3 regions of the Mesorhizobium sp. M0185 genome follow, and region 3 is predicted to be linked to each of the others. Evidence: predicted binding sites of a transcription regulator. Region 3 holds the regulator's gene; each other region holds the start of a gene.

Region 1 (8,182 bases), on a different contig from region 3:
GCAGGCCTCGCTCGATCATTTCATAGGCCGCGTTGATCGCCGCCAGCCTGGTCGTCGCGATCTTGATGAATTCCTGCGGCAGGCCGCGTGCGATCAGCCGGTCCGGATGATTGTCGGAGACCAGCTTGCGGTAGCGCCTGCGGACCTCCTCGAACGGCTTCCCACGCTCGATGCCGAGCACAACATAGGGATCGGCCGCACCCAGATCGACATGCCGGGCCAGGATGCTCTGGTAATGCGCCTCATCGATGCGGAATATCTCGGCGATGCGATGCAGGAATTGGCCCTCTCGCTCATGCACCAGCCCGTCGGCCTTGGCGATGTGGAACAGCCCGTCGAGTATGTCCTCGAGCATCAGGCAGTTCGAATGGCCCGAACCGCAAAGCTGCGCCATCCGCTCGGCATAGGTCTCGAAACCGGCAATGTCGCGTTTGGCCATATCGTAGAGCCGCGCCACATTGCGCCTCTGTTCCTTCGGCACCTCGAATATTTCCTGGAAGGCGCGCACCTCGTCTTGCGTGACGATGCCGTCTGCCTTGGCCATCTTGGCCGACAGGGCGATCATCGCCACCGAGAAGGCGACGCGCCGGCGCAGATCGGCATCGCCGGAGAAAACCGTGCGCACGGCCTCGACCACTTCGGCGACGCCTGACGACGCTGAAGATGAAACGCGTGCGACGAAGTCGCCAAGGCGGTCCCAAATCGACATGGGGGCTTCATAGGGCCAACCACCCATCGCTATCAAGCCAAGACAGTGCCGCAGGGGCTGGCCCAATCGATTTGTCTGAGGCGGCTGGCGCCAGCGCTCACGTCGTCGCACTCGGCCGCCAGGCGCTGGTATCGTAAGCAGCAGAAAGGCCGGCCTGTGAGGCCAGCCTTTCCTTGGTTGTCACATTGACTACTGAGCCGGAGCAGCCGGCGCAGGCGCCGGAGCCGGCTCGGCAGGCTTGTTTGCGTCAGGAGCAGCCGGCTTCATCGTCTGGTCGGATGCCGGCGGGTTGGTGCTCTGCGTCGTGGTGTTGTCGGTGCCGCTGTTGCTGCAGGCGGCAAGGCCAAGCAACGCAAGCGCCGACACCGACGCAAGAATGAGTTTCTTCATGATATCTCTCCTCTAATCCGCCTCCGTTACCGGCGGCGGTCGAGGACACAATGCGTAAGCTGCGCATGAGTTTCGTAACGTTGCATTTCTGCCTGTAACATATTCCAATCATTTGACGATTGCCGGTCAGGGCCTCGCAAGCTAACAGATCGAACAGGGAAAAATCCCGGGAGCCGCCGCAGTGACTGCAAAATGGGATTTCTGGATCGACCGTGGCGGCACCTTCACCGACGTCATCGGCCGTGACCCGGAAGGCGCGCTGCACCCGCGCAAGCTGCTGTCCGAGAATCCCGAAGCCTATGCCGATGCTGCCATCCATGGCATTCGCGAGCTGCTCGGCGTCCAACCCGGCGCTCCAATCCCCTCCGCTCTGATCGGCGATGTCAAGATGGGCACCACGGTTGCCACCAATGCCCTTCTCGAGCGCAAGGGCGACCGTGTGCTGCTGCTCATCACCAAAGGCTTCCGCGATGCGCTGAGGATTGCCTATCAGGCCAGGCCCGATATCTTTGCCAAGCAGATCATCCTTCCCGAACAGCTCTATGAGCGTGTCGTCGAGATCGACGAAAGGGTTCGCGCCGACGGCAGTGTCGAGCGCCTGCTCGACATTGCTTCGGTACGCCCGGCTATTGAGCAAGCCAAGGCGGATGGCATCGATGCGGTCGCGATCGTCTTCATGCATGCCTGGAAACATCCCGAGCACGAAAAGGCGGTCGCCAAAGTCTGTCGAAAGCTCGGATTCTCGCAGGTCTCGGTCAGTCACGAGGTCTCGCCTCTGATCAAGCTGGTCGGCCGCGGCGACACCACGGTGGTCGACGCCTATCTGTCGCCGATCCTGGCTAGGTATGTGCAAAGGGTTGCGGCGGAACTGGGTGCCGCGCCAATCTCCCCCCTTGTTGTGGGGGAGATGGCTGCGCAGCAGCCAGAGGGGGTCATCTCAGAAGGCACCGCCAGAGTGTCGAACCCAGTCGAGCCGACCCCACCCGGCGACTTCGCCGCCACCCTCCCCTCAAGGGGGAGGGAAAGCCCTCGCCTCATGTTCATGATGTCGTCGGGCGGCCTCACCGCCGCCGACATGTTCCAGGGCAAGGATGCGCTGTTGTCCGGCCCGGCCGGCGGCGTCGTCGGCATGGTCGAGACGGCAAAACTCGCCGGTTTCGGCAAGGTCATAGGCTTCGACATGGGCGGCACCTCCACCGATGTCGCCCATTACGATGGCGACTACGAGCGCGCCTTCGACACCGAGGTCGCCGGCGTGCGCATCCGCGCGCCGATGATGCGCATCCACACCGTCGCTGCAGGCGGCGGCTCGATCCTGCATTACGAGGCCGGCCGCTTTCGCGCCGGGCCGGATTCGGCCGGCGCCAATCCCGGCCCGGCCGCCTATAGGCGCGGCGGCCCGTTGGCCGTCACTGACGCCAATGTCATGCTGGGCAAGCTGCAGCCCGAGTTCTTCCCGGCTATTTTTGGACCGGGCCAGGACGAACCGCTCGACGTCCAGACGGTTCGCGAAAAATTCGCGGCCCTTGCCGCCGAGATCGGCGACGGCCGCTCCCCGGAAACCGTCGCCGAAGGGTTCATCACCATCGCCGTCGAAAACATGGCCAACGCCATCAAGAAGATTTCGGTGCAGCGCGGCTACGATGTCACCGAATACCTCCTGAACTGCTTCGGCGGCGCCGGCGGCCAGCACGCTTGCCTGGTCGCCGATGCGCTCGGCATGGAGGCGGTGCTGATCCATCCCTTCTCAGGCCTGCTCTCGGCATACGGCATCGGCCTATCCTCTGTATTTGCGTCACGCCAGCAGGCGCTGCTGAAGCCGCTGGCGGACAATTCCGGGCCAGCGATCGATGAACTCATCGCAACGCTGCGCAAAGCCGTCATCGACGAACTCGCCGCGCAAGGCATCAGCGAAGACGCGGTCGTCTCGAGACCGGTGCTGCAGATCCGCTACGACGGCACCGATACCGCGCTGCCTGTGAACTTCGGGCACGGCTCGATTGCGCAGGCCAAGGCGGACTTCGAATCGGCGCACAAGGCACAGTTCGGTTTCGTCTATGACGACAAGCCGATGATCGTTGAGTCGATCGGCGTCGAAGGTACCGATACCGGCGGCACCGGCCGCGACGAAAGCGATTCAGTTGTTGAATACATGGCCGCAAATCCTTCCGGGAACCGGAAAATCTTTGTCGACGGCGTCTGGCGCGACGCCGGCATTTTCCCTCGCGAAACGCTGAAGCCTGGTAACAAGATCGCCGGCCCCGCTTTGATCATCGAGCCTAACCAGACCATCGTCGTCGAGCCGGGCTGGCAGGCCGAGATCACCGCCAAGAACCACGTATTGATGCGGCGCGTCGAGAAGAAGCGCCGACACGCCGCACTCGGCACCGAAGCCGATCCGGTGATGCTGGAGGTTTTCAACAACCTGTTCATGTCGATCGCCGAGCAGATGGGCGTGACGCTGCAGAACACCGCCTATTCGGTCAATATCAAGGAGCGCCTCGACTTCTCCTGTGCCGTTTTCGACCGGAATGGCGCGCTGGTCGCCAACGCGCCGCATATGCCGGTGCATCTCGGCTCGATGGACCGCTCGGTGGAAACCATCATCCGGCTCAACTCCGGCGACATCCGTCCCGGCGACGTCTTTGCGCTGAACGCGCCTTACAATGGCGGCACCCATCTGCCTGATATCACAGTGGTGACGCCGGTGTTTTCCCTCCCCCTTGAGGGGAGGGTGGCCGCGAAGCGGCCGGGTGGGGTCCTCGCAGAAGGCACCACAAGTGCGTCGAGCACTGCCGCAACGACCCCCTCCGGCGGCTTCGCCGCCACCTCCCCCACAAGGGGGGAGATCGGCCAATCGCCGAAGATCCTCTTCTACGTCGCCTCGCGTGGCCATCATGCCGACATCGGCGGCACCGCGCCCGGCTCGATGACGCCGCTTGCCACAACCGTCGACGAGGAAGGCGTGCTGTTTGATAATTTCCGCATCGTCGATCGCGGCCGGTTCCGCGAGAAGGACCTGGAGACGCTGCTCACCGACCACCCCTACCCGGCGCGCAATCCGCACCAGAACATCGCCGACCTCAAGGCGCAGATCGCCGCGAACGAAAAGGGCGTCGCCGAGCTGCGCAAGATGGTCGCGCATTTCGGCCTCGATGTGGTCGAAGCCTATATGGGCCATGTCCAGGACAATGCCGCCGAAAGCGTGCGCCGCGTTCTGGAGCGGCTGCCCGACAGTTCGGAATACGAATATCCGACCGACACCGGCCAAATGATCAAGGTGAAGATATCGGTCGACCGGCGGAAGCGCGAAGCCACCGTCGACTTCACCGGAACGTCGCCGGTGATGAAGAACAATTTCAATGCGCCAGAGCCAGTCGCCCGTGCCGCGGTGCTTTATGCCTTTCGCGTCATGGTCGAAGACAACATCCCGATGAATGCCGGATGTCTGCGGCCGATCAACATCATCATTCCCGACGGCTCGATGCTGAAACCCGCCTATCCCGCGGCGGTCGTCGCCGGTAATGTCGAGACCTCGCAACACGTCACCAACGCGCTGTTCGGCGCCATGGGCGCGATGGCCAATGCGCAAGGCACGATGAACAATCTCACCTTCGGCAACAAGCAGTATCAGTATTACGAGACGATCTGCTCGGGCTCGCCGGCCGGCCGGATGAACGACGGCCGCGGTTTTGCCGGCACCTCCGGCGTCCACACCCATATGACCAATTCGCGCCTGACCGATCCGGAAGTGCTGGAACTGCGTTTCCCGGTATTGCTCGAGGATTTTCATATCCGCGAAGGCTCCGGCGGCGAAGGCAAATGGAATGCCGGCGACGGCACCAGGCGCACCATCCGCTTCCTCGAAAAAATGGAATGCGCCATCCTGTCCTCGCATCGCAACCGCCCGCCGCGGGGACTGGACGGAGGCGGCGATGGCGAGGCCGGTTCGACCAAGGTCCGCCGCAAGACCGGCGCGATCGAGACGCTGAAAGCCTGCGATCAGACCATCCTCGACGCTGGCGAGGCGGTCATCGTGACGACGCCGACCCCAGGTGGATTTGGCAAGTCGTAACGCGCAAGTGTAACGCGCAAGATAAGATGATATCGGCCGCCTAGGCAGGGCAAGGTGGGAAAACGGCGGGCACGATTGCGCAAGCTATGGAAAGCAGGGGGCCTATGGAAAGCAGGGGGCTGAGAGCGATCCGGCGGGACCAAACCGACCGTGGGCCAAAAAGGGTTGCGGGCGCAATTTCGATGTCGGCGGGCGGATCAAACCCTCAAGGGCGAAGAGCAGCTTCGCCATTCTATACCAAAGACTTCCAGGACCGATGAGGACTTAGCACCCATATGGATGAGTATACGCGCCTCCCGAACTATGATCCAGATTTCTGTCGAAGGGTTGCTAAGTGGGGAGCTATAGTCTGTTTTTTGGGAGTTGTTGTGGAGGCCTTCATCTTTTCGCTGGTCGACCCAGCGCGAAGTAGTTGCCCTGGGTGGATCATTCACGGCGGGCAACCCATACCGCTAAAGATGATATTCGCACTGACGCTTTTTCCTGCATTTTGGGCTTGCTTCGTTTTTCTAAGATGGAAACATTTTTCTAAGACGATGCATGCTGCCGCTACAGGTAATTATGTGCCGCCCTTATCAAAACTCTTAGGTCATCCCAAGATCGATCCGTTCACATTCCCTCATGATCAAGTGTTTCGAACGGTGATCGTGCTGTGGTGCATATTCTGCACAAGCCCTCTTTGGTTGATGCTCACTTTCTGTACAAATACATTTGGCTATCTTGGTTTCAACCGCTGACAAACTCATGAAAACTGCGACACCGGAACCGACATTTGGGGATGCTCGCCTGCCTCTACGGATTGATCGTAGATTCATGAACTACGATTCGACTGGCCCTCGATTTTCCAGCCAAATTCGCTGCCAAGTAAGGTTGTGCCAAGGCACCACCTAATTTTGCGCGCCACAGCAATGCTTGAGCCGGCGTCAACAGGCTGTCACCGGCCTGTCATCACCCTGCGCTACCCGCTTGCGGCAACGCAAACGGGGAATCGCCTTGCCATGACGGACATTTCTGGGGACCTGGTTTTTCGCCGCGGCAAGGAAGTCGGCAAGGCCGTCTACCAGAACCGCCCGCTGTCGAAAGCCGGCATCTCCGAGCGCCTGTTCGCCTTCCTGTTCTCCGGCCTCGTCTATCCGCAGATCTGGGAAGACCCCGAAATCGACATGGACGCGATGCAGCTCGGGACGGGCCACCGCATCGTCACCATTGCCTCCGGCGGCTGTAACATCCTTGCCTATCTCACCCGCTCGCCGGAAAGGATCGATGCCGTCGACCTCAACGCTGCCCATATCGCGCTGAACCGCATGAAGCTCGAAGCCGTCCGTCACCTGCCGTCGCAGGGCGACCTGTTCCGTTTCTTCGGCGCGGCTGGGACCGGGCACAATTCACAGGCCTACGATCGCTTCATCGCACCGCATCTCGACCCGGTCAGCCGCCATTATTGGGAGCGCCGCAACTGGCGCGGCCGTCGCCGCATCGCTGTCTTCGACCGCAATTTCTACCAGACCGGCCTGCTTGGCCTGTTCATTGCGATCGGCCATCGCACCGCAAAATTCTTCGGCGTCGACCCGGCCGGCATCATGGACGCCAAGAGCATCGCCGATCAGCGCCGCTTCTTCGACGAAGAGCTGGCGCCGGTCTTCAAAAAACCGCTGCTGAAATGGGCGACCTCACGAAAAGCCTCGCTGTTCGGCCTCGGCATTCCGCCGGCCCAGTACGATTCGCTGATCACCTCGGGTGACGGCACCATGGCCAGCGTGCTGAAGGCACGACTGGAAAAGCTCGCCTGCGATTTTCCGCTGAAGACCAATTATTTCGCCTGGCAGGCTTTCGCCCGCCGCTACCCTGATCCGGGCGAGGCCGCCCTGCCCGCCTATCTCGAAAAGTGCAATTACAAGACGATCCGCAACAATGTCGATCGCGTTGCCATCCACCACGCCAATCTGATCGAGTTCCTTGCCGGCAAGGATGCCGGCTCGGTGGATCGCTTCGTGCTGCTCGATGCACAGGACTGGATGACCGACCACCAGCTCAACGGGTTGTGGGCCGAGATCACCCGAACCGCCTCAACCGGCGCCCGCGTCATCTTCCGCACCGCAGCGGAACCCAGCCTGCTGCCCGGCCGCGTCTCGAATTCGCTGCTCGATCAGTGGCGCTACGAGAACGACGCCTCGCGCGAGTTTTCGGCGCGCGACCGCTCGGCCATCTATGGCGGCTTCCATCTCTATGTGAAGCGGTCCTGATGAGCACGACCGACTTGCCGGCCAGCCATGCCGAGCTGATGGACGGCGTCTACCGCTGGCAGCGTCATATCTACGACCTGACCCGCAAATACTATCTGCTCGGCCGCGACCGGCTTATCGCCGGACTGGATGTGCCGGCCGGCGGCACCGTGCTCGAGCTCGGCTGCGGCACCGGCCGCAACATCATCCTCGCCGCCCGCCGCTATCCCGGCGCGCGCTTCTTCGGCCTCGATATTTCGGCCGGGATGCTGGAGACGGCCACCGCTGCCCTTGCCCGCGAAGGCCTCTCCGGGCGCGTCACCCTGGCGTGCGGCGACGCCACCGATTTCGACGCGAAAGCACTGTTCGGCGTCAAAAGTTTCGACCGCATTTTTGTCTCGTATTCGCTGTCGATGATTCCCGGCTGGGAGAAGACAGTGTTCGCGGCTCTTGCTGCCCTGTCACCGGGCGGCTCGCTGCACGTCGTCGATTTCGGCCAGCAGGAGGCCCTGCCCGGCTGGTTCCGCACGCTGCTGCGCGGCTGGTTGAGAAAATTCCATGTCCAGCCGCGTGAAGTCCTGCGCGACGTCCTGGAATCGGAATCTGCGAGAGTTGGAGCAAGCCTTCGATTCAGAACACTTTATCGCGGCTACAGCTGGCTCGCCGTGATCAAGATCGCCATCTAATATCAATTTTGGCGTGGAAGGTTTTGGGGCTCCAATCCTAAATGGGGGCCGTGGCTGAAATCAGTTTAATTGGCTAAATCACACATTGCCATGTGACCCA
Region 2 (8,182 bases), on a different contig from region 3:
CCACCGTGCTTTATCTGATGGCCCTCGTGGCGTGGTTTACCCTGGTCAAACCGGCAAACGATGTCCTGGCCACCTGGGTGCCTGGACCGATCCCGGACAATTTCGAAAGTATCCGGAGCCGCTGGGAAACCGGCCATATGGTCGTCACCGGCTTCAAGGCCGTTGGTTTCATAACGCTCGCAGTCGGCCTGCTGTCGATCAGGCGCGGCTGATCCGGTTGCACACGTCGGCAGCCCTTTTGTTGCGCCGGTCAATGTGCTGTGGCAGAAGCGGCGAGCCGCCTTCCGGAGATGCGCCTTCTTGAAACCTTTTCGCGACAAACGCCGCGACAGCCGCCCGCCCGCGAAGGGCGGGGCGGAGCAGCCGCGGCGGCGCGACGCCGGCCTGACCGCCGGTTCGGAGCCTAAACTGCAGGACCGGTCCGAGCCGAAAGCCGCGCCGCGCCCTCTATCCCGCCGCGATGGCGCGCTGCCTGCCGAACATCTGCCGCTGATCCTCGAGGTCGGCCCCAATCAGGACTACGCGCTGCTCGACAGCGGCGCCGGAGAAAAACTCGAGCAATACGGCCCCTACCGCATCGTACGGCCGGAGGGCCAGGCGATCTGGCAAAAGGCTTTGCCGGCCAGGGACTGGGAGCGCGCCGACGCCATTTTCACCGGCGATACCGACGAGGAAGGCATCGGCCGCTGGCGCTTCCCCAAGACGCCGCTCGGCGAGACCTGGCCGATGAAGCATGACGGCATAGATTATCTCGGCCGCTTCACTTCGTTTCGCCATGTCGGCGTCTTTCCCGAGCAGGCCTCGCACTGGGACCACATGGCCGGACTGATCGCGGCGGCAAAACGGCCGGTGAAGGTGTTGAACCTGTTCGGTTACACCGGCCTTGCCTCCTTGGTGGCGGCGCGTGCCGGCGCCGAGGTCACCCACGTCGATGCTTCCAAGAAGGCGATCGGCTGGGCGCGCGAAAACCAGGAAATGGCGGGCTTGTCGCAAAAGCCGATCCGCTGGATCGTCGACGATGCCGTGAAATTCGCCGAGCGCGAGGAGCGCCGCGGCAGCCGCTACGACATCATCCTGTTCGACCCGCCCGCCTATGGCCGCGGACCGAAGGGCGAGGTCTGGCAGCTGTTCGAGGACCTGCCGGCGCTGACCGATATCTGCCGCGCGATCCTGACGCCGAAGCCGCTCGCCGTGGTACTGACCGCCTATTCGATCCGCGCCTCTTTTTTCGCTATCCATGCCCTGATGCGCGACACCTTCGCCGGCATGGGCGGCACGGTCGAGTCGGGTGAATTGATCATCCGCGAGAAATCTGCCGGTCGGGCGCTTTCGACCTCGCTGTTCTCACGCTGGGTGGCCTAAATGAGTGCGTACGAACGGCACGCGGGCGCGCCAGGGCAGGTGAAGGAAGTCACCAGCCTCGCCAACCCGCTGGTCAAGGACATCAAGGCGCTCGCGCTGAAGAAATTCCGTGACCAGCAGAATGCCTTCATGGCCGAAGGCCTGAAGCTGGTCATCGACGCGCTCGATCTCGGCTGGTCGATCAGGACATTGGTCTTCGCCAAGGCCGGACGTGGCAATACGGCGGTTGAAAAGATCGCGGCGCGCACGGTCGCCGCCGGCGGCACCGTCCTTGAAGTTTCGGAAAAAGTGCTGGTCGCCATCACCCGCCGCGACAATCCGCAAATGGTCGTCGGCGTGTTCTCGCAGAAATTCCTGCCGTTGAAGGACATCCGCGCCCGTGACGGCGACGTGTGGGTGGCGCTCGACCGCGTCCGCGACCCCGGCAATCTCGGCACCGTCATCCGCACGGTCGACGCTGTCGGGGCCAGGGGCGTCATCTTGGTCGGCGAGACCACCGATCCCTTTTCGGTCGAAACGGTGCGCGCCACCATGGGCTCGATTTTCGCCGTGCAGGTGGCCAAGGCGTCGCCCGAAGCTTTTCTCGCCTGGCGAACGAGCTTTCCCGGCCTCGTCGCCGGCACCCATCTGAAGGGTGCGGTCGACTACCGCTCGGTCGATTTTTCAAAAGGCCCGGTGCTTTTGATGATGGGTAACGAGCAGCAAGGCCTGCCTGACGAGCTTGCCGCAAGCTGCGACAAACTGCTGCGGATACCGCAGGCCGGCCGCGCCGATTCGCTCAACCTTGCGGTGGCCACCGGCGTCATGCTGTTCGAGATCCGGCGCGGCGCGCTGAAGCTCGGCCCGGAGGACGCCAGATCGTGACATCTCAAACCGTGAAACTGCAAACCATGAACTCCTGGAGGCCGTATGCTCTTCTGGTCGTCGCCGCGATAGCGCTCGACCAGTGGGTGAAATACCTAGTCGAAACCGGTCTTGCCTTTCAGGAACGGCTCGACCTGCTTCCGTTCCTGGCGCTGTACCGCACCTACAACACCGGCATCGCGTTCTCGCTGTTTTCGTCCTTCGGCGACACCGGCCTGGTGGTCGTCGCGGTTGTGGTGGTCGCTTTCGTGCTCTATCTTGCGGCCCGCACGCCGCCGGGCCACCTGCTTGCCCGCATCGGCTTCGCGCTGATCGTCGGCGGCGCGCTCGGCAATCTGATCGACCGCGCTATCTACGGTCATGTCATCGACTATATTCTGTTTCACACGCCGGTCTGGTCCTTCGCGATCTTCAACCTCGCCGATGCCTTCATTTCGGTCGGTGCCGTGCTGGTCGTCTTCGATGAGCTCATTGGCTGGCGGCGCGGAGCGTCGAGCGATTGACCTCACTCGCCTGGCGCCGCACATTCTGATCTGCAAGCCCGAGGAGAAAAAATGCCCGAAACCTTCAAAGCCATCCTCGTTTCGCGCGACGCCGAGAAAAACCAGTCGGTCGCGGTGACCGAGCTTACCGAGGCAGACCTGATGGAGGGCGACGTCACCGTCGCGGTCGAGGCGACGACTGTCAACTACAAGGACGGCCTTGCGATTGCCGGCAAGGCGCCGGTAATCCGCCGCTGGCCGCTGGTGCCGGGCATCGATTTCGCCGGCACCGTCATCTCGTCTTCCAATCCTGGCTGGCGCAAGGGTGACAAGGTCATATTGAACGGCTGGGGCGTCGGCGAGACGCATTTCGGCGCCTTTGCAGGGCGCGCCCGCGTCAAGGGCGACTGGCTGGTGCCGCTGCCGGACGGCATGAGCCCGCATGATGCGATGGCGGTCGGCACCGCCGGCTACACCGCCATGCTTTGCGTCATCGCATTGGAGCGGCACGGCATCGTGCCCGACCGCGGCCCGGTGGTGGTGACCGGCGCTGCCGGTGGCGTCGGCTCGGTCGCGGTCTCGATCCTGTCCAGCCTCGGCTATCACGTCATCGCCTCGACCGGCCGCGCTGCCGAAAGCCCCTATCTGATCGACCTTGGCGCCGCGGAAGTGATTTCACGCGACGAGCTCGCCCAGCCGGCAAAACCGCTCGCCAAGGAACGCTGGGCCGGCGGCGTCGATGCGGTCGGCAGTCACACGCTGGCCAACGTTCTGTCGATGACCTCCTATGGCGGCGCCGTCGCCGCTTGCGGCCTCGCCGGCGGCATGGACCTGCCGGCAAGCGTCGCCCCCTTCATCCTGCGCGGCGTCTCGCTGCTCGGCATCGATTCGGTGATGGCGCCGAAGGCGGTCCGCCTCGAGGCCTGGCGCCGCATCGGCGCCGATCTCGACCACGCAAAGCTTGCCAACCTGTCGACGAGCATCGGCTTCGACGGCATCATCGGCGCCGCGCATGACATCGTCGAGGGTAAGATCCGCGGCCGCGTGGTGGTGGATATGTGAGCCCCCAAGGGACAAAAAGAGCGCGACCGCTAAAATTCGAGCGATCAACCACAACCTTCGATAAGCTCTGTCTGGCAGGATTTCCGTATGATTGCGGAACCCGGCTTCAGAGAGGCGGAACCAGCCGAACGGGCCGATGGGACGGCCCCCGCGGCGCCAGGACGGCAGCTTGTCGCCGCGCCACCGCTGGCGCCGGAACTGCCGGCCTCCAACCGCGAAGGCCTGCCCTTCCTGACGCTCGTCGCCATCGTCGTGCTGGCAGGCTTTTCGCATCTGACCGGGGCGCCGATCTTCATCACCATCGGCCTTTTGGCGACAGCCATCGCCGGGCTCGCCATGCATCTGCGCAACAGGCGCACCGAGCGCCGCGCGGTGGCCCTGCTCGATGCCACGACCGCCCGCAGCCGCGCCGAAATCGAGACGCTGGCCGACCGCATGTGGGAGATGCAGGAGAGCGAGGAGCGCTTTCGCGGGCTGATCGATGCACTCGGCGATCTCGTCGTCCATCGTGACCGCGACGGCCACATTGTCTACGCCAACAAGGTTTTCGCCGACCTTGTCGAAACCGACCAGCGCGACCTTGCCGGCAAGACCCTGGCCGAACTAGGCATCGATGTCGGCATCGTCCCCGACGCCGCGTTTTCCGACCATGAATGCCTGAGTTCCACCGACGTCGCCATTCGCACGCCGGACGGCCCACGCTGGTTCTCTTGGATCGAGCTGTCGGTGCGCGACAAGGACAGCGGCGCCGTTTCGCATCGCGCCATCGCCCGCGACATCACCGCTCGCAAGCGCGCCGAATCCTCGCTGATCACCGCCCGCGAGCGGGCCGAATATGCGAGCCAGGCCAAATCGCGCTTCCTCGCCACCGTCAGCCACGAGATCCGCACGCCGATGAACGGCATCATGGGCATGGCCCGGCTTCTCGCCGACACCAGCCTTTCGCCCGAGCAGCGGACCTATGTCGGCGCCATCTCGACCTCGGCCAGCGCGCTGCTGGCGCTGATCGAGGACCTGCTCGACTACTCCAAGATCGAGGCCGGCCGCTTCGATCCCGAACCGCAGCCAATGTCGGTGCGCGAGATCGCCGACAATGTCATCGAGCTTTTGGCGGCGCGGGCTTTTGCCAAGGATATCGGCCTCGGCTGTCATGTCGAACCCGACGTGCCGCAGCTGATCACCGCCGACCCCGGCAGGGTCAGGCAGGTGCTGCTCAATCTCATCGGCAACGCCGTCAAGTTCACCGACAGCGGCGGCGTCCTGGCAAGCATCGCTCGCGTCCGCACCGAAACCACCGACCGCATCCGCTTCACCATCACCGACACCGGCCCCGGCCTGCGCGAGGAGGACATGGAGCGCATATTCGAGGACTTCGAACAGGCTGACGGCACCTCGACCCGTGCGCATGGCGGTGCCGGCCTCGGTCTCGCCATTTCCAAGCGCCTGGTGACCGCCATGGGCGGCGCTATCTCGGTGTCGAGCCGGCTTGGCCAGGGGTCCGAATTCGTCTTCGATATTCCCGCTATTTCCGCCGTCGAGGCGCCGCAGATCCGCCAGGACGCGCTGTCGGGCCGGCATGCGGTGATCGTGTCGAAGAACCTGGTCGAGGCCGAAGCCCTCGCCCGCACCATTCGCGCCAATGGCGGCACGGTCGATCTGGCCACCGCCGCCGCCCAGGCCACCGCTTTCGCCGAGGGCTGTGACGTGCTTCTGATCGATGCTGCCATGGAGCAAAGCGACGGCAGGCTGCTCAGGCGCCTGCGCCAGAGCGGATTTGCCGATTGCGAGGCAGTGACGCTGATCGCGCCGACCGACCGCGGCATGCTTGGCGAGTTCCGTGCCAACGGTTACGCCACCTTCCTGGCGAGGCCGGTGCGCGGCGAGACACTGCTGCGCGTGCTTTTGACCAGCCATGCACCGGTCATCGCCGAGCCGCAACTGCAAAGGCGCGGCGCGCAGGCGGGGCACGCCATTGGCGCCCGCCAGCAGGGCCTGTCGGTGCTGATCGCCGAGGACAACGACATCAACGCCATGCTGGCCCGCGCCACGCTGCTGAAGGCCGGGCATCGCGTGAAAGTGGTCGGCAACGGCAAGGCCGCGGTCGAGGCGGTCATCAGCACCGGCCACAAGCACCGCTACGACGTGGTGCTGATGGACTTGCACATGCCTGTCATGGACGGTCTGGACGCCATCGCCGCCATCCGCCGCCATGAGGAGGAGACCGCGGTGCCGCCGGTGCCGATCATGGTGCTGTCGGCCGACAGCCAGGAAAAGACCCGCCACGCCGTGCTCGCTCACGGTGCCAGCGGCTTCGTCACCAAGCCGCTCGACCCCGATGCCCTGGTTCATGCGGTCGAAGGGCAAGCGGCCGCCTGAGGCACAACATAGACGGTTGATAGATTACCCAGCCGACGAAGTATTGCCCGCAGAGGCGTATCACGGTACTGTCACAATCCTGTTGCACCTACACCGTATCCCCGTGCCAAGAGGGATGGCTCGAAGGAGAATCACTCGTGCATACAGTCATGCCGGAATGTGATGCTCGGCCGAACGCCAGCGGGCCTTTGCTCGTCGGCCGGAACGCCGATGCCGTCATAAAAGGCGCATCGCTCGGCCGCATCGGCAATCTCGAAGTGCGGCTCGCCCGCAACGAGGCCGAGATCGCTGCCGCGCAGGAAGTGCGCTACCGGGTGTTCTACGACGAGCTTGGTGCCAGGAAGGACCTGTTCCAGATGCAGGACCGCCGCGATACCGATCGCTTCGATCCCCTCTGCGATCATCTGCTGGTCTTCGATACTTCGCTTTCCGGCCCCGAGCATCGCCGCATCGTCGGCACCTACCGCCTGCTGCGGCAGGAGATTGCCGCGGCCGCCGGCGGCTTCTATTCCGAAGGTGAATTCGAGCTGACCAAGCTGATCGCGCGGCATCCCGGCCAGCGCTTCCTCGAGCTCGGCCGCTCCTGCGTTCTGCCGGAATACCGCTCGAAGCGCACCATCGAGGCGCTGTGGCAAGGCATCTGGGCCTACATCAACCATTACGGCATCGGCGTGATGACCGGCTGCGCGTCGTTCCACGGCACCGTGCCGGCGGCACATGCGGAGGCGCTGACCTATCTTGCCCACCACTGCCGGACGAATTCATCCTGGGACGTGCGCGCCGTCGCCGGGCGCTATTGTTCCATGGATCTGATGCCGATCGAGGCCGTCAATACCAAGGCGGCGATCGCCGCGATGCCGCCGCTGGTCAAGGGCTATCTGCGCGTCGGCGCGCGCATCGGCGACGGCTGCGTCATCGACCGTGAATTCTCGACGGTCGACGTGTTCGTGGTGATGCCGGTCAAGGAGATCGGCGCCCGCTACGTCAATTATTATGGCGGAGAAGCGCAGCGGTTTGCGGCCTGACACCTTAAATCAGGGAATATCTTCCGGACGCCGGCCAGGCTTGCTTTTGTAGGACGGAAAGGCCCAGCCGAATTTCAGCGCGCCGCCGCGTACGCAGAAAGCCGCCATGAAACCTGCCAGGCCCGACGCAAGCGGCGGCAGTCCGGCGAAATCGCCAAGTGTGTAGAGGCCGGCGCCGGCAAGCGCTGCGGTAACGTAGATCTCCGGTCGCAGGAGCACCGAAGGCTCGCCTGTCAATAGATCGCGCAGAATGCCGCCAAGGGTTGCGGTGAGCATGCCGGTGACGATCGAAACTGCAGGTGACCCGGTGATCGTCAGCCCCTTGGCCGCGCCCATCACCGAAAATGCGGCAAGACCTATGGCGTCGAGCCAGAGCAGCAATTTGTAGCGGGACTCCAAACGATGTGCGCTGAAGAAGACGACGACCGCCACCGCTGCACAGATTAGCACATAGTCGCGGTTTCCCACCCAGAACACGGGCACGTTGAGGATGACGTCGCGAAACGTTCCGCCCCCGATGCCGGCAACGCTAGCCAGAAACAGGTAACCGATAATGTCGAGCTGTTTGCGCGAGGCGGCCAGCGCACCGGTCGCCGCGAAGACGGCGACGCCGGCATAGTCGAGAAGCTCGATCGGGTTCATGGGGTGAATAATGAAATAGCGAGTGGGGAATAGCGAGTGGCTCCTGCGAATCTGGATTGATTCCAGATAAATTAAATGATTGAATTGTTCATTCAATTATTTAAGTGGACGTCTATGTCCCCTCGCCGCTACAGCATGGGTTCCCGGACTGCCGCCTTCGCCAAGACGAGGCAGCGCATTCTCGACGCGACAATCAAGCTGCACACCCAGAACGGCATCTTTGGCACGACTTGGAAGGACATCGCTACGGAAGCCGATGTCGCCGTTGGCACCGTCTACAAGCATTTTCCTACTCTGGATGACCTGGTGCCGGCGTGCGGCGAAGTGCTGATGGAGCGTCTGCGTCCTCCGTCGCCCGAATCGGTGACT
Region 3 (8,182 bases):
CGAGGCGTTGCAACGGAAGCCGCGCTCCTGCGCACCGCCGGCCTTTTCGGCGTTTGCGGCGCCACTGGAAAGACGTCGGTCTCCAGTTGCGACTGTTCGGCTTGCGCCTGCGGCGAAGGCCTGTCCCAGAAACGGCGAACATCGAGCGGCTTGGGAATGATGACGGTGCCGTCATAGCTGCGCGCGCAGCCGCTTCCCAGAGGCAGCGCCAGGCACAGGAAGACAGGCAGAATCCGTCGAGACATCAGCAATACCCCTGCAAGCTTATAACGCTGCTTCGGCCTAACCGACAACCGGCGGAATAGGGCGAAGGGAGTAGATACCGTGAAGTAGAGTCGTCGCACTTCCAGTCGAAGGCGTTGCTCGAAGATCGAGCGCCGGGTCGGGCGCGGATGGAGGTCCAGCGCGAGTTAGAACCTTGCGATTCGTCAACGCTTCCAGCGTAAGGCCATGGTGCGATCGCACCATACCAAAGCTGCGCTCAGTGGCGACAATGGGATATTCGAAGTTCCGCTCCTCCAGTTACGGGCGGGAGCAGCGACCGCCGGCAAGAAACAGGGTCAGATTTACCCCAACGGACCTGTTTCGGCGATGGCGCGGCCATGACACGTTCTGGCTGCATGCAACGCGCTCCCGTCCGGCTTTTTTCTTTTAAAGCCGGTGGCTACGATCGCCGAGCAGACGATGCCGGCCGGAATTCACGCAAGCTGCTGATTCCAGCGGCAAACCGCGGCCCATGCCGACAAAGCCCGCGGCCGCTCCTTCTTAACCCGGCTGGGCGCCGTTACCGGAGCGACATGAAACTGTCATGCGACTGTAATAATCGGGGGCTATTGGCCTCAGCGGGCGCCGGAGGAATGGCGCCGAGAGACCATATTCCGAACAGGAGCAGGCCACATGAGACATTTCATCCGCTCGGCGGCCGTTGCGATTGCAATGGCTGCGGCGACGACCACCCTCACCCTGTCCGCCGCGCTCGCCGCGGACATCTCCGGCGCCGGCGCCACCTTCCCCTACCCGATCTATGCGAAGTGGGCCGACACCTACAAGAAAGACACCGGCGTTGGCCTTAACTACCAGTCGATCGGTTCCGGCGGCGGCATCAAGCAGATCAAAGCCAAGACCGTTACCTTCGGCGCTTCGGATGCGCCGCTCAAGGGCGACGAGCTTGAAGCGACCGGACTGGCTCAGTTCCCGATGGTGATGGGCGGCATCGTTCCCGTCGTCAATCTCGAAGGCATCAAGCCCGGCGAGTTGGTTCTCGACGGCCCGACGCTGGCCGACATCTTCCTCGGCAAGATCACGAGCTGGGATGACGAAGCGATCAAGAAGCTTAATCCGGACGTCAAGCTGCCTTCGCAGGCGATCGCGGTCGTTCACCGTTCCGATGGTTCGGGCACGACGTTCAACTTCACCTATTACCTCGGCGACGTCAGCGCGGACTGGAAAGAAAAGGTCGGCGTCGACAAGGCCGTGGAATGGCCGGTCGGCATCGGCGCCAAGGGCAACGAGGGCGTTGCCAACAACGTCTCCCAGACCGGCGGCGCGATCGGTTATGTCGAATATGCCTACGCCAAGCAGAACAAGCTCACCCACACCGATATGATCAACAAGGACGGCAAGAAGGTCGAGCCCGCCGCGGCGGCGTTCTCGGCGGCAGCGGCCAATGCCGACTGGAGCTCGCAGCCGGGCTATGGCGTCATCCTCGCCAACGAGCCGGGCGCCGAGTCCTGGCCGATGACGGCGGCAACGTGGATCCTGCTCTACAAGAAGCCGGATGATGCCGCGACCACCGGCGAAGCGCTCAAATTCTTCGCCTGGGCATACGACAAGGGCGACGAGATGGCCGGCGAGCTGGACTACGTTCCGATGCCCGACAAGGTGGTTGAGAGCGTCAAGGCCATGTGGGCCAAGGAAGTCGTCGGCGACGACGGCAAGCCGCTCTACTCGGCTATGTAATCTCCTCCAGGGAGGGCGTCGATGGCGCCCTCCCTGTTGCCTTCAATCGCGAGGACCCAATGACCATCGCTTCCGATGCCATGCCATCATCTGCAGCAGCCCGGGCCAGGGAAGCTACGGTGCGGCGCTTCGCGCTCACAGATGCCATATTCCGCGGACTCACCCGCGCTTCCGCAATTCTTGTGCTGGTCATCCTCGGCGGTGTCGCGATCTCGCTGTTTGCCGGCTCGTGGCAGGCGCTGTCGTCCTTCGGTTTCTCCTTCCTGACGACTGAAAGCTGGAATCCGGTCACGGAAAAATTTGGCGCACTGGCGCCGATCTACGGCACCCTGGTCACGGCGGCCATCGCCATCCTGATCGCGGTTCCGATCGGCATCGGCATTGCAGTCTTTCTCACCGAGCTCTGCCCGCGCCCGCTCAGGCGCCCGATCGGCATAGCGGTCGAGCTGTTGGCCGGCATTCCTTCGATCATCTACGGCATCTGGGGCCTGTTCGTGTTCGCGCCATTCCTGCAGACGACGATACAGCCCTTCATCATCAACATCTTCCATGGCGTGCCGGGACTATCCAGCCTTTTCGCCGGCCCTCCTTACGGCATCGGCCTTCTGACCTCGGCGCTGATCCTCGCCATCATGGTGTTGCCCTTCATCACCTCGATCACCAAGGATGTCTTCGATACGGTGCCGGCGGTGCTGAAGGAATCGGCCTATGGCATCGGTTGCACGACCTGGGAAGTGACCCGGCGCGTGGTCATTCCCTATACCCGCATCGGCATCATGGGCGGCGTCATGCTTGGCCTCGGCCGGGCGCTCGGCGAGACCATGGCGGTGACCTTCGTCATCGGCAACGCCCACCGCATCAGTGCCTCCCTGTTCGCGCCGGGCACGACGATCTCGGCGACCATCGCCAATGAATTCACCGAGGCCGACGGCGACCTCTACACCTCCTCGCTGGTTTCGCTCGGCCTGATCCTCTTCGTCATCACCTTCCTGATCCTTGCCGCCGCCCGCTATATGCTGATGCGGATCGACGCCCGTACGGGAGCCTGACCGATGTCGCCATCCTCATCGCTCCACAGCCGCCGCAAAGCCAGGAATTCGGTGATGATGGCGCTTTGCGTCGTCGCCGCCGGCATCGGGCTTGCCTGGCTGGCGCTCATCCTCGGCGCACTGGTCTATAAGGGCACAGCCGGGCTTTCGTTCGCGGTCTTCACCGAGATGACGCCACCACCGGGCGAGGCCGGCGGCCTGCTCAATGCCATCGCGGGCAGCCTGCTGATGACGATCATCGCCGTTGTCGTCGGCACGCCGATCGGCGTGCTGGCGGGGACCTACATGGCCGAGTATGGACGCTTTTCGCGCATCACCACCGTCGTCCGCTTCATCAACGACATCCTGTTGTCGGCGCCGTCGATCATCATCGGCTTGTTTGTCTATGAGCTGATGGTGCGGCCAATGGGACATTTCTCGGCCATTGCCGGCGCCGTTGCGCTTGCCATCCTGGTCATTCCGGTGGTCGTGCGCACCACTGAAGACATGCTCAACCTGGTGCCGAACGCGTTGCGTGAAGCCGGTGCCGCGATCGGCGCGCCACGCTGGGTGGTGATCCGTTCGGTCGCCTACCGCGCCGCATTGTCCGGCATCGTCACCGGCATATTGCTGGCGATAGCACGCATTTCCGGCGAGACGGCGCCGCTGCTCTTCACCGCGCTCAACAACCAGTTCTGGAGCAGCAATATCAACGCGCCGATGGCCAGCCTGCCGGTGACCATCTTCCAGTTCGCTCTCAGCCCTTACGAGGAATGGCAGCAACTGGCGTGGACCGGCGCACTCATAATCACCCTGACGGTTCTGGGCTTGAGCATCCTCGCCCGCAGCCTTACCGGACGCAGAGAGGACAGATGACACAGATGTTGTCCCCAGACATGACGATGGCCGAAACGGTCGCCGAGAAGACGAAGATCGAGGTCAAGAATCTCAACTTCTACTACGGCCAGAGCAAGGCGCTGAAGGACATCAGCCTGTCGCTGCCTGAGCGCAGTGTCACGGCCTTCATCGGCCCTTCCGGCTGCGGGAAATCGACGCTGCTGCGTGTGTTCAACCGCATCTATGAGCTCTACCCAAAACAGACGGCCGAGGGCCAGGTGCTGCTCGACGGCAAGAACATTCTCGACCGGTCGCAGGATCTCAACCTCCTCAGGACCAAGATCGGCATGGTGTTCCAGAAGCCGACGCCGTTCCCGATGTCGATCTACGAGAACATCGCCTTCGGCGTCAGGCTCTACGAGAACCTCGGCAAGTCCGAGATGGACGGCCGCGTCGAACAGGCGTTGAAGCGCGCCGCGCTGTGGAGCGAGGTCAAGGACAAGCTCAACGCCAGCGGCTTGAGCCTGTCCGGCGGCCAGCAGCAGCGGCTCTGTATCGCCCGCACGGTGGCCGTGAAGCCGGAAGTCATTCTGCTCGACGAACCGGCTTCGGCCCTCGACCCGTTGTCGACCGCCAAGATCGAGGAACTGATCGACGAGTTGCAAGCCGACTACACGATCGTCATCGTAACCCACAACATGCAGCAAGCGGCGCGCGTGTCGCGCCAGACCGCCTTCATGTATCTGGGTGAGCTGGTCGAGTTCGACCGGACCGAGAAGATCTTCACGTCACCCCGCGAGAAGCGCACGCAGGACTACATCACTGGCCGCTTCGGCTGAGCCGTTCCGATCATGCATATGAGGACAGGACCATGGGCGAACACACAGTCGCTTCTTTCGACGAGGATCTCGAGCAGATCAGCAAGCTGATCCGCGACATGGCCGACCTCGCCGGTTCGATGGTCGGCGGGGCGACCAAGGCCCTGTTGAATTCCGACAACGTGCTGGCGCAACGCGTCGTTTCCGACGACGCCATCATGGATGCGCGTCAACGCGAACTGGACGACCGCGCCATCACCCTGATCGCCAAACGCCAGCCGATGGCCCACGATCTTCGCCATGTGGTCGGAGCGATCCGCATGGCGGGCGACCTCGAACGCATCGGCGACCTTGCCAAGAATATCGCCAAGCGCGTGAGTGCGGTCAGCCTCAGCGCCACGCCGCGGGACCTGTCGCATTCCATCGACGCGATGGCGCAGCTGGTTCTCATCCAGGTGCAGGGTGTCATCGAGGAATATGCTGCAGGCGATGCGGCCGCGTTGGCCAAGCTGCGTGCCGCCGACGAGCGCATCGACGTCAAATACACCTCCGTGTTCCGCGAGCTGTTGACCTACATGATGGAAGATCCGCGCAACATCACCGCTTGCACGCACCTGCTGTTCTGCGCCAAGAATCTGGAGCGGATCGGCGACCATGTCACCAACATCGCCGAAAATGCGTATTATGTGCTGACCGGCGAGCAATTGCCGGTCAATCGTCCGAAGCAGGACGAAACGACAATGTCCGCACCGGTGACATGATGGGGGTGCCCAGCCGATGATCGCACCACGCATAATGGTGGTGGAGGACGAGGAGCCGTTGGGTGTGCTGCTCCGCTACAATCTCGAATCCGAAGGCTACCAGGTCGAGGTGGTGACACGCGGCGACGAAGCCGAGATCCGTTTGCAGGAGAATGTGCCCGACCTTTTGGTGCTCGACTGGATGATACCAGCGGTTTCCGGCATCGAGCTCTGTCGTCGGCTGCGGGTGCGCCCCGAAACCGAGCGGCTACCGATCATCATGCTGACCGCGCGCGGCGAGGAGAGCGACCGGGTGCGCGGTCTTTCGACCGGCGCCGACGACTATCTGGTCAAACCGTTTTCGACACCGGAATTCATGGCCAGGGTCAAGGCGCTGCTGCGGCGCGCCAAGCCGGAAGTGCTGTCCAGCGTGCTGAAGGTCGGCGACATCGTTCTCGATCGCGAATCGCACAGGGTCTATCGCAAGAAGAGCGAAATCAGGCTCGGGCCGACCGAATTCCGGCTGCTCGAGTTCATGATGCGGCATCCGGGCCGTGTCTTCTCGCGCAGCCAGTTACTCGATAATGTCTGGGGCGAGACAATCTACATCGACGAACGCACCGTCGACGTGCATGTCGGGCGGCTGCGCAAAGCCGTCAACAACGGCCGGATGCCGGATGTCATCCGCACCATCCGCGGTGCCGGCTATGCGATCAGGGAAGATTGACCCGCCTGGTCAGGCTACGTTCTTTCTGACGCTGGGCCTCATTTGCGCGCCCGGCGCGAAAATCTCCTGGTCGACGAAGCTTAACGCCCGCATCGCGCAGCCTTCGCGGATCAGCGGCAATTCGTTCGGCTCTGTATCGAAGGAGATCGAGCCTGAATGCTGGCCGCCGGCGGTCTGGGCGATTGCCTTCCGCAAGGCCGGCTCGATCAGATCGAAGGCGGCGGCACTGGCGCCGACCATCGCGACCGGTGCCGGATCGATCAGCGCGAACAGCGAGCCGAGACCGAAACCCAGCGCTTCGCCGGCCTTGCGGTAGGCCTCGCGTTCCGGCCCATCTTTCTCGCGCGCCCGGGCCGCCAGTGCTCGCATGTCGGCGTCGCTGACGTCGGCGACCGGTTCGCTGTCTTCGCTCATCTGCCTGGCGTTGCGCCAGATGGCGTAGTTGCCGGCATAGGCCTCGATGCAGCCGCGCCGCCCGCAACGGCAGAGCGCGCCGCCCGGACGATGGATCATGTGGCCAAATTCGCCGCCCGAGGAATGCGTCCCGGTGAACAGTTCGCCCTTCAGCACCAGCCCCATGCCGATGCCATGCGAAAGCAGGATGGCGATGAAGTCGTCGCGATAGCGATCCGGATTGCGCCAGCGCAAAGCCACCGCCATCATGTTGCAGTCGTTCTCCACCGTTGCCGGGGTGCCGAATTCGTCCTCCAGCATGTCGGCAAAGGCGATGTCGGTCTGCGGCGTGATCGGCGACCACAGCATGGCGCGTGCAGGGGAGTCGGTAATGCCCTGAATCGCCAGGGCGATGCGGGCGACACTGCGGACGTCAAGGTCTGGATCCTGCAGCCGGCGCCGGACGATGGCCATGCATTCACGGATCAACTCGTCGCGCGGCATGGTCAGCGTGTCCAGCCGGCGCTGTTCCTCGGCGATCACCTGTCCCGTATAGTCGATAATGGCGGCCGACAGGAAATTCAGCGACAACACCACGGTCAGCACCGCCGCCGCTTCCGGATTGAGGGCGAGGCCGACCTGCGGACGACCGCGTTTCAACGAAACGGGCTCACTTGCCTTGCTCTCGGCGAGGATGCCTTCCCGTATCAGGTCGGAAGAGATCGCCGATATGGTCGAATGACTGAGGCCGGTGGTAGCTGCGATCTCAGTACGCGATGGCTGGCCGGCCCGGCGCACCGCCGAGATCACCATCGCCCGGTTGCGCCGGCGCAAATCGTCATGGCGGATTCCGACCGACATTGGTTTGCTTTCCTCCCGGTTGCCCGCGGCCGCTCATGAACCGGAAGCCGTCGGTAATGTCCGACAAATAGTGTCGGATGCAGGCAAATAGTGTCAGATGCAGGTGGCGCTGTCATCGTTTATTCCGACGCTCGAAAAAACTCGCAGAGTCATCAAAATCCATCAGAATCGATGTTGACAGCAGCAGGAGATCGGGCCAGTATTTTTTCGAGGCTCGAAAAAATTAGAGCTTCTAAGCTGGTCTTTGAGCCAATTGATCACGCCGTACGCGGCGCAGGGAGGATATGATGAAGAAATTCACGACCGCCATTCTGGCGGGTGTCGCCATGACGCTGGCGCTGGCGTCGGTGGCGCAGGCTAAAGACAAGGTCATCGGCGTTTCCTGGTCGAACTTCCAGGAAGAGCGCTGGAAGACCGACGAGGCCGCAATGAAGGCGGCCATCGAGGCCGCAGGCGACAAGTATATTTCCGCCGACGCACAGTCCAACCCCGGCAAGCAGCTCACCGACGTCGAGAGCCTGATCTCGCAGGGCGCCAACGCACTGATCATCCTGGCGCAGGATGCCTCGGCCATCGGGCCGGCCGTGCAAAAGGCGCTGGACGAAGGTATTCCGGTTGTCGGCTACGACCGGCTGATCGAGAACAAGGACGTCTTTTACCTGACCTTCGACAACAAGGAAGTCGGCCGCATGCAGGCCCGCGAAGTCTTCAAGGTGAAGCCGGAAGGCAACTACGTCTTCATCAAGGGTTCGGGTTCCGATCCGAATGCCGATTTCCTGTTTGCCGGTTCGATGGAGGTGCTGAAGGAGGCCATCGACG

Evidence for each region. The regulator PhoB, encoded in region 3, activates phosphate uptake and scavenging genes when phosphate is short. The targets are predictions, from matches to a motif close to TGTCATNNANCTGTCAT.
Region 1: the regulator PhoB is predicted to act here: its motif matches at 6,107-6,123, upstream of NKJ20_RS03110 (BtaA family protein).
Region 2: the regulator PhoB is predicted to act here: its motif matches at 6,216-6,232, upstream of olsB (l-ornithine N(alpha)-acyltransferase).

Annotation. Positions count from the first base shown of each region.
Region 1 covers NZ_JAMYSY010000002.1:269,293-277,474, forward strand. The annotation lists gene NKJ20_RS03095 (TerB family tellurite resistance protein) at 1-709, opposite strand, end outside; gene NKJ20_RS03100 (hypothetical protein) at 899-1,099, opposite strand; gene NKJ20_RS03105 (hydantoinase B/oxoprolinase family protein) at 1,281-5,174, shown strand; gene NKJ20_RS03110 (BtaA family protein) at 6,173-7,417, shown strand; gene NKJ20_RS03115 (class I SAM-dependent methyltransferase) at 7,417-8,082, shown strand.
Region 2 covers NZ_JAMYSY010000001.1:339,868-348,049, forward strand. The annotation lists gene NKJ20_RS01660 (anthrone oxygenase family protein) at 1-212, shown strand, start outside; gene NKJ20_RS01665 (RsmD family RNA methyltransferase) at 301-1,362, shown strand; gene NKJ20_RS01670 (TrmH family RNA methyltransferase) at 1,363-2,226, shown strand; gene lspA (signal peptidase II) at 2,253-2,729, shown strand; gene acuI (acrylyl-CoA reductase (NADPH)) at 2,781-3,770, shown strand; gene NKJ20_RS01685 (hybrid sensor histidine kinase/response regulator) at 3,858-6,146, shown strand; gene olsB (l-ornithine N(alpha)-acyltransferase) at 6,296-7,171, shown strand; gene NKJ20_RS01695 (trimeric intracellular cation channel family protein) at 7,181-7,813, opposite strand; gene NKJ20_RS01700 (TetR/AcrR family transcriptional regulator) at 7,889-8,182, shown strand, end outside.
Region 3 covers NZ_JAMYSY010000035.1:59,921-68,102, reverse strand. The annotation lists gene NKJ20_RS24030 (hypothetical protein) at 1-245, opposite strand, end outside; gene pstS (phosphate ABC transporter substrate-binding protein PstS) at 898-1,959, shown strand; gene pstC (phosphate ABC transporter permease subunit PstC) at 2,019-3,008, shown strand; gene pstA (phosphate ABC transporter permease PstA) at 3,012-3,863, shown strand; gene pstB (phosphate ABC transporter ATP-binding protein PstB) at 3,860-4,663, shown strand; gene phoU (phosphate signaling complex protein PhoU) at 4,696-5,403, shown strand; gene phoB (phosphate regulon transcriptional regulator PhoB) at 5,420-6,109, shown strand; gene NKJ20_RS23995 (ROK family protein) at 6,119-7,363, opposite strand; gene xylF (D-xylose ABC transporter substrate-binding protein) at 7,651-8,182, shown strand, end outside.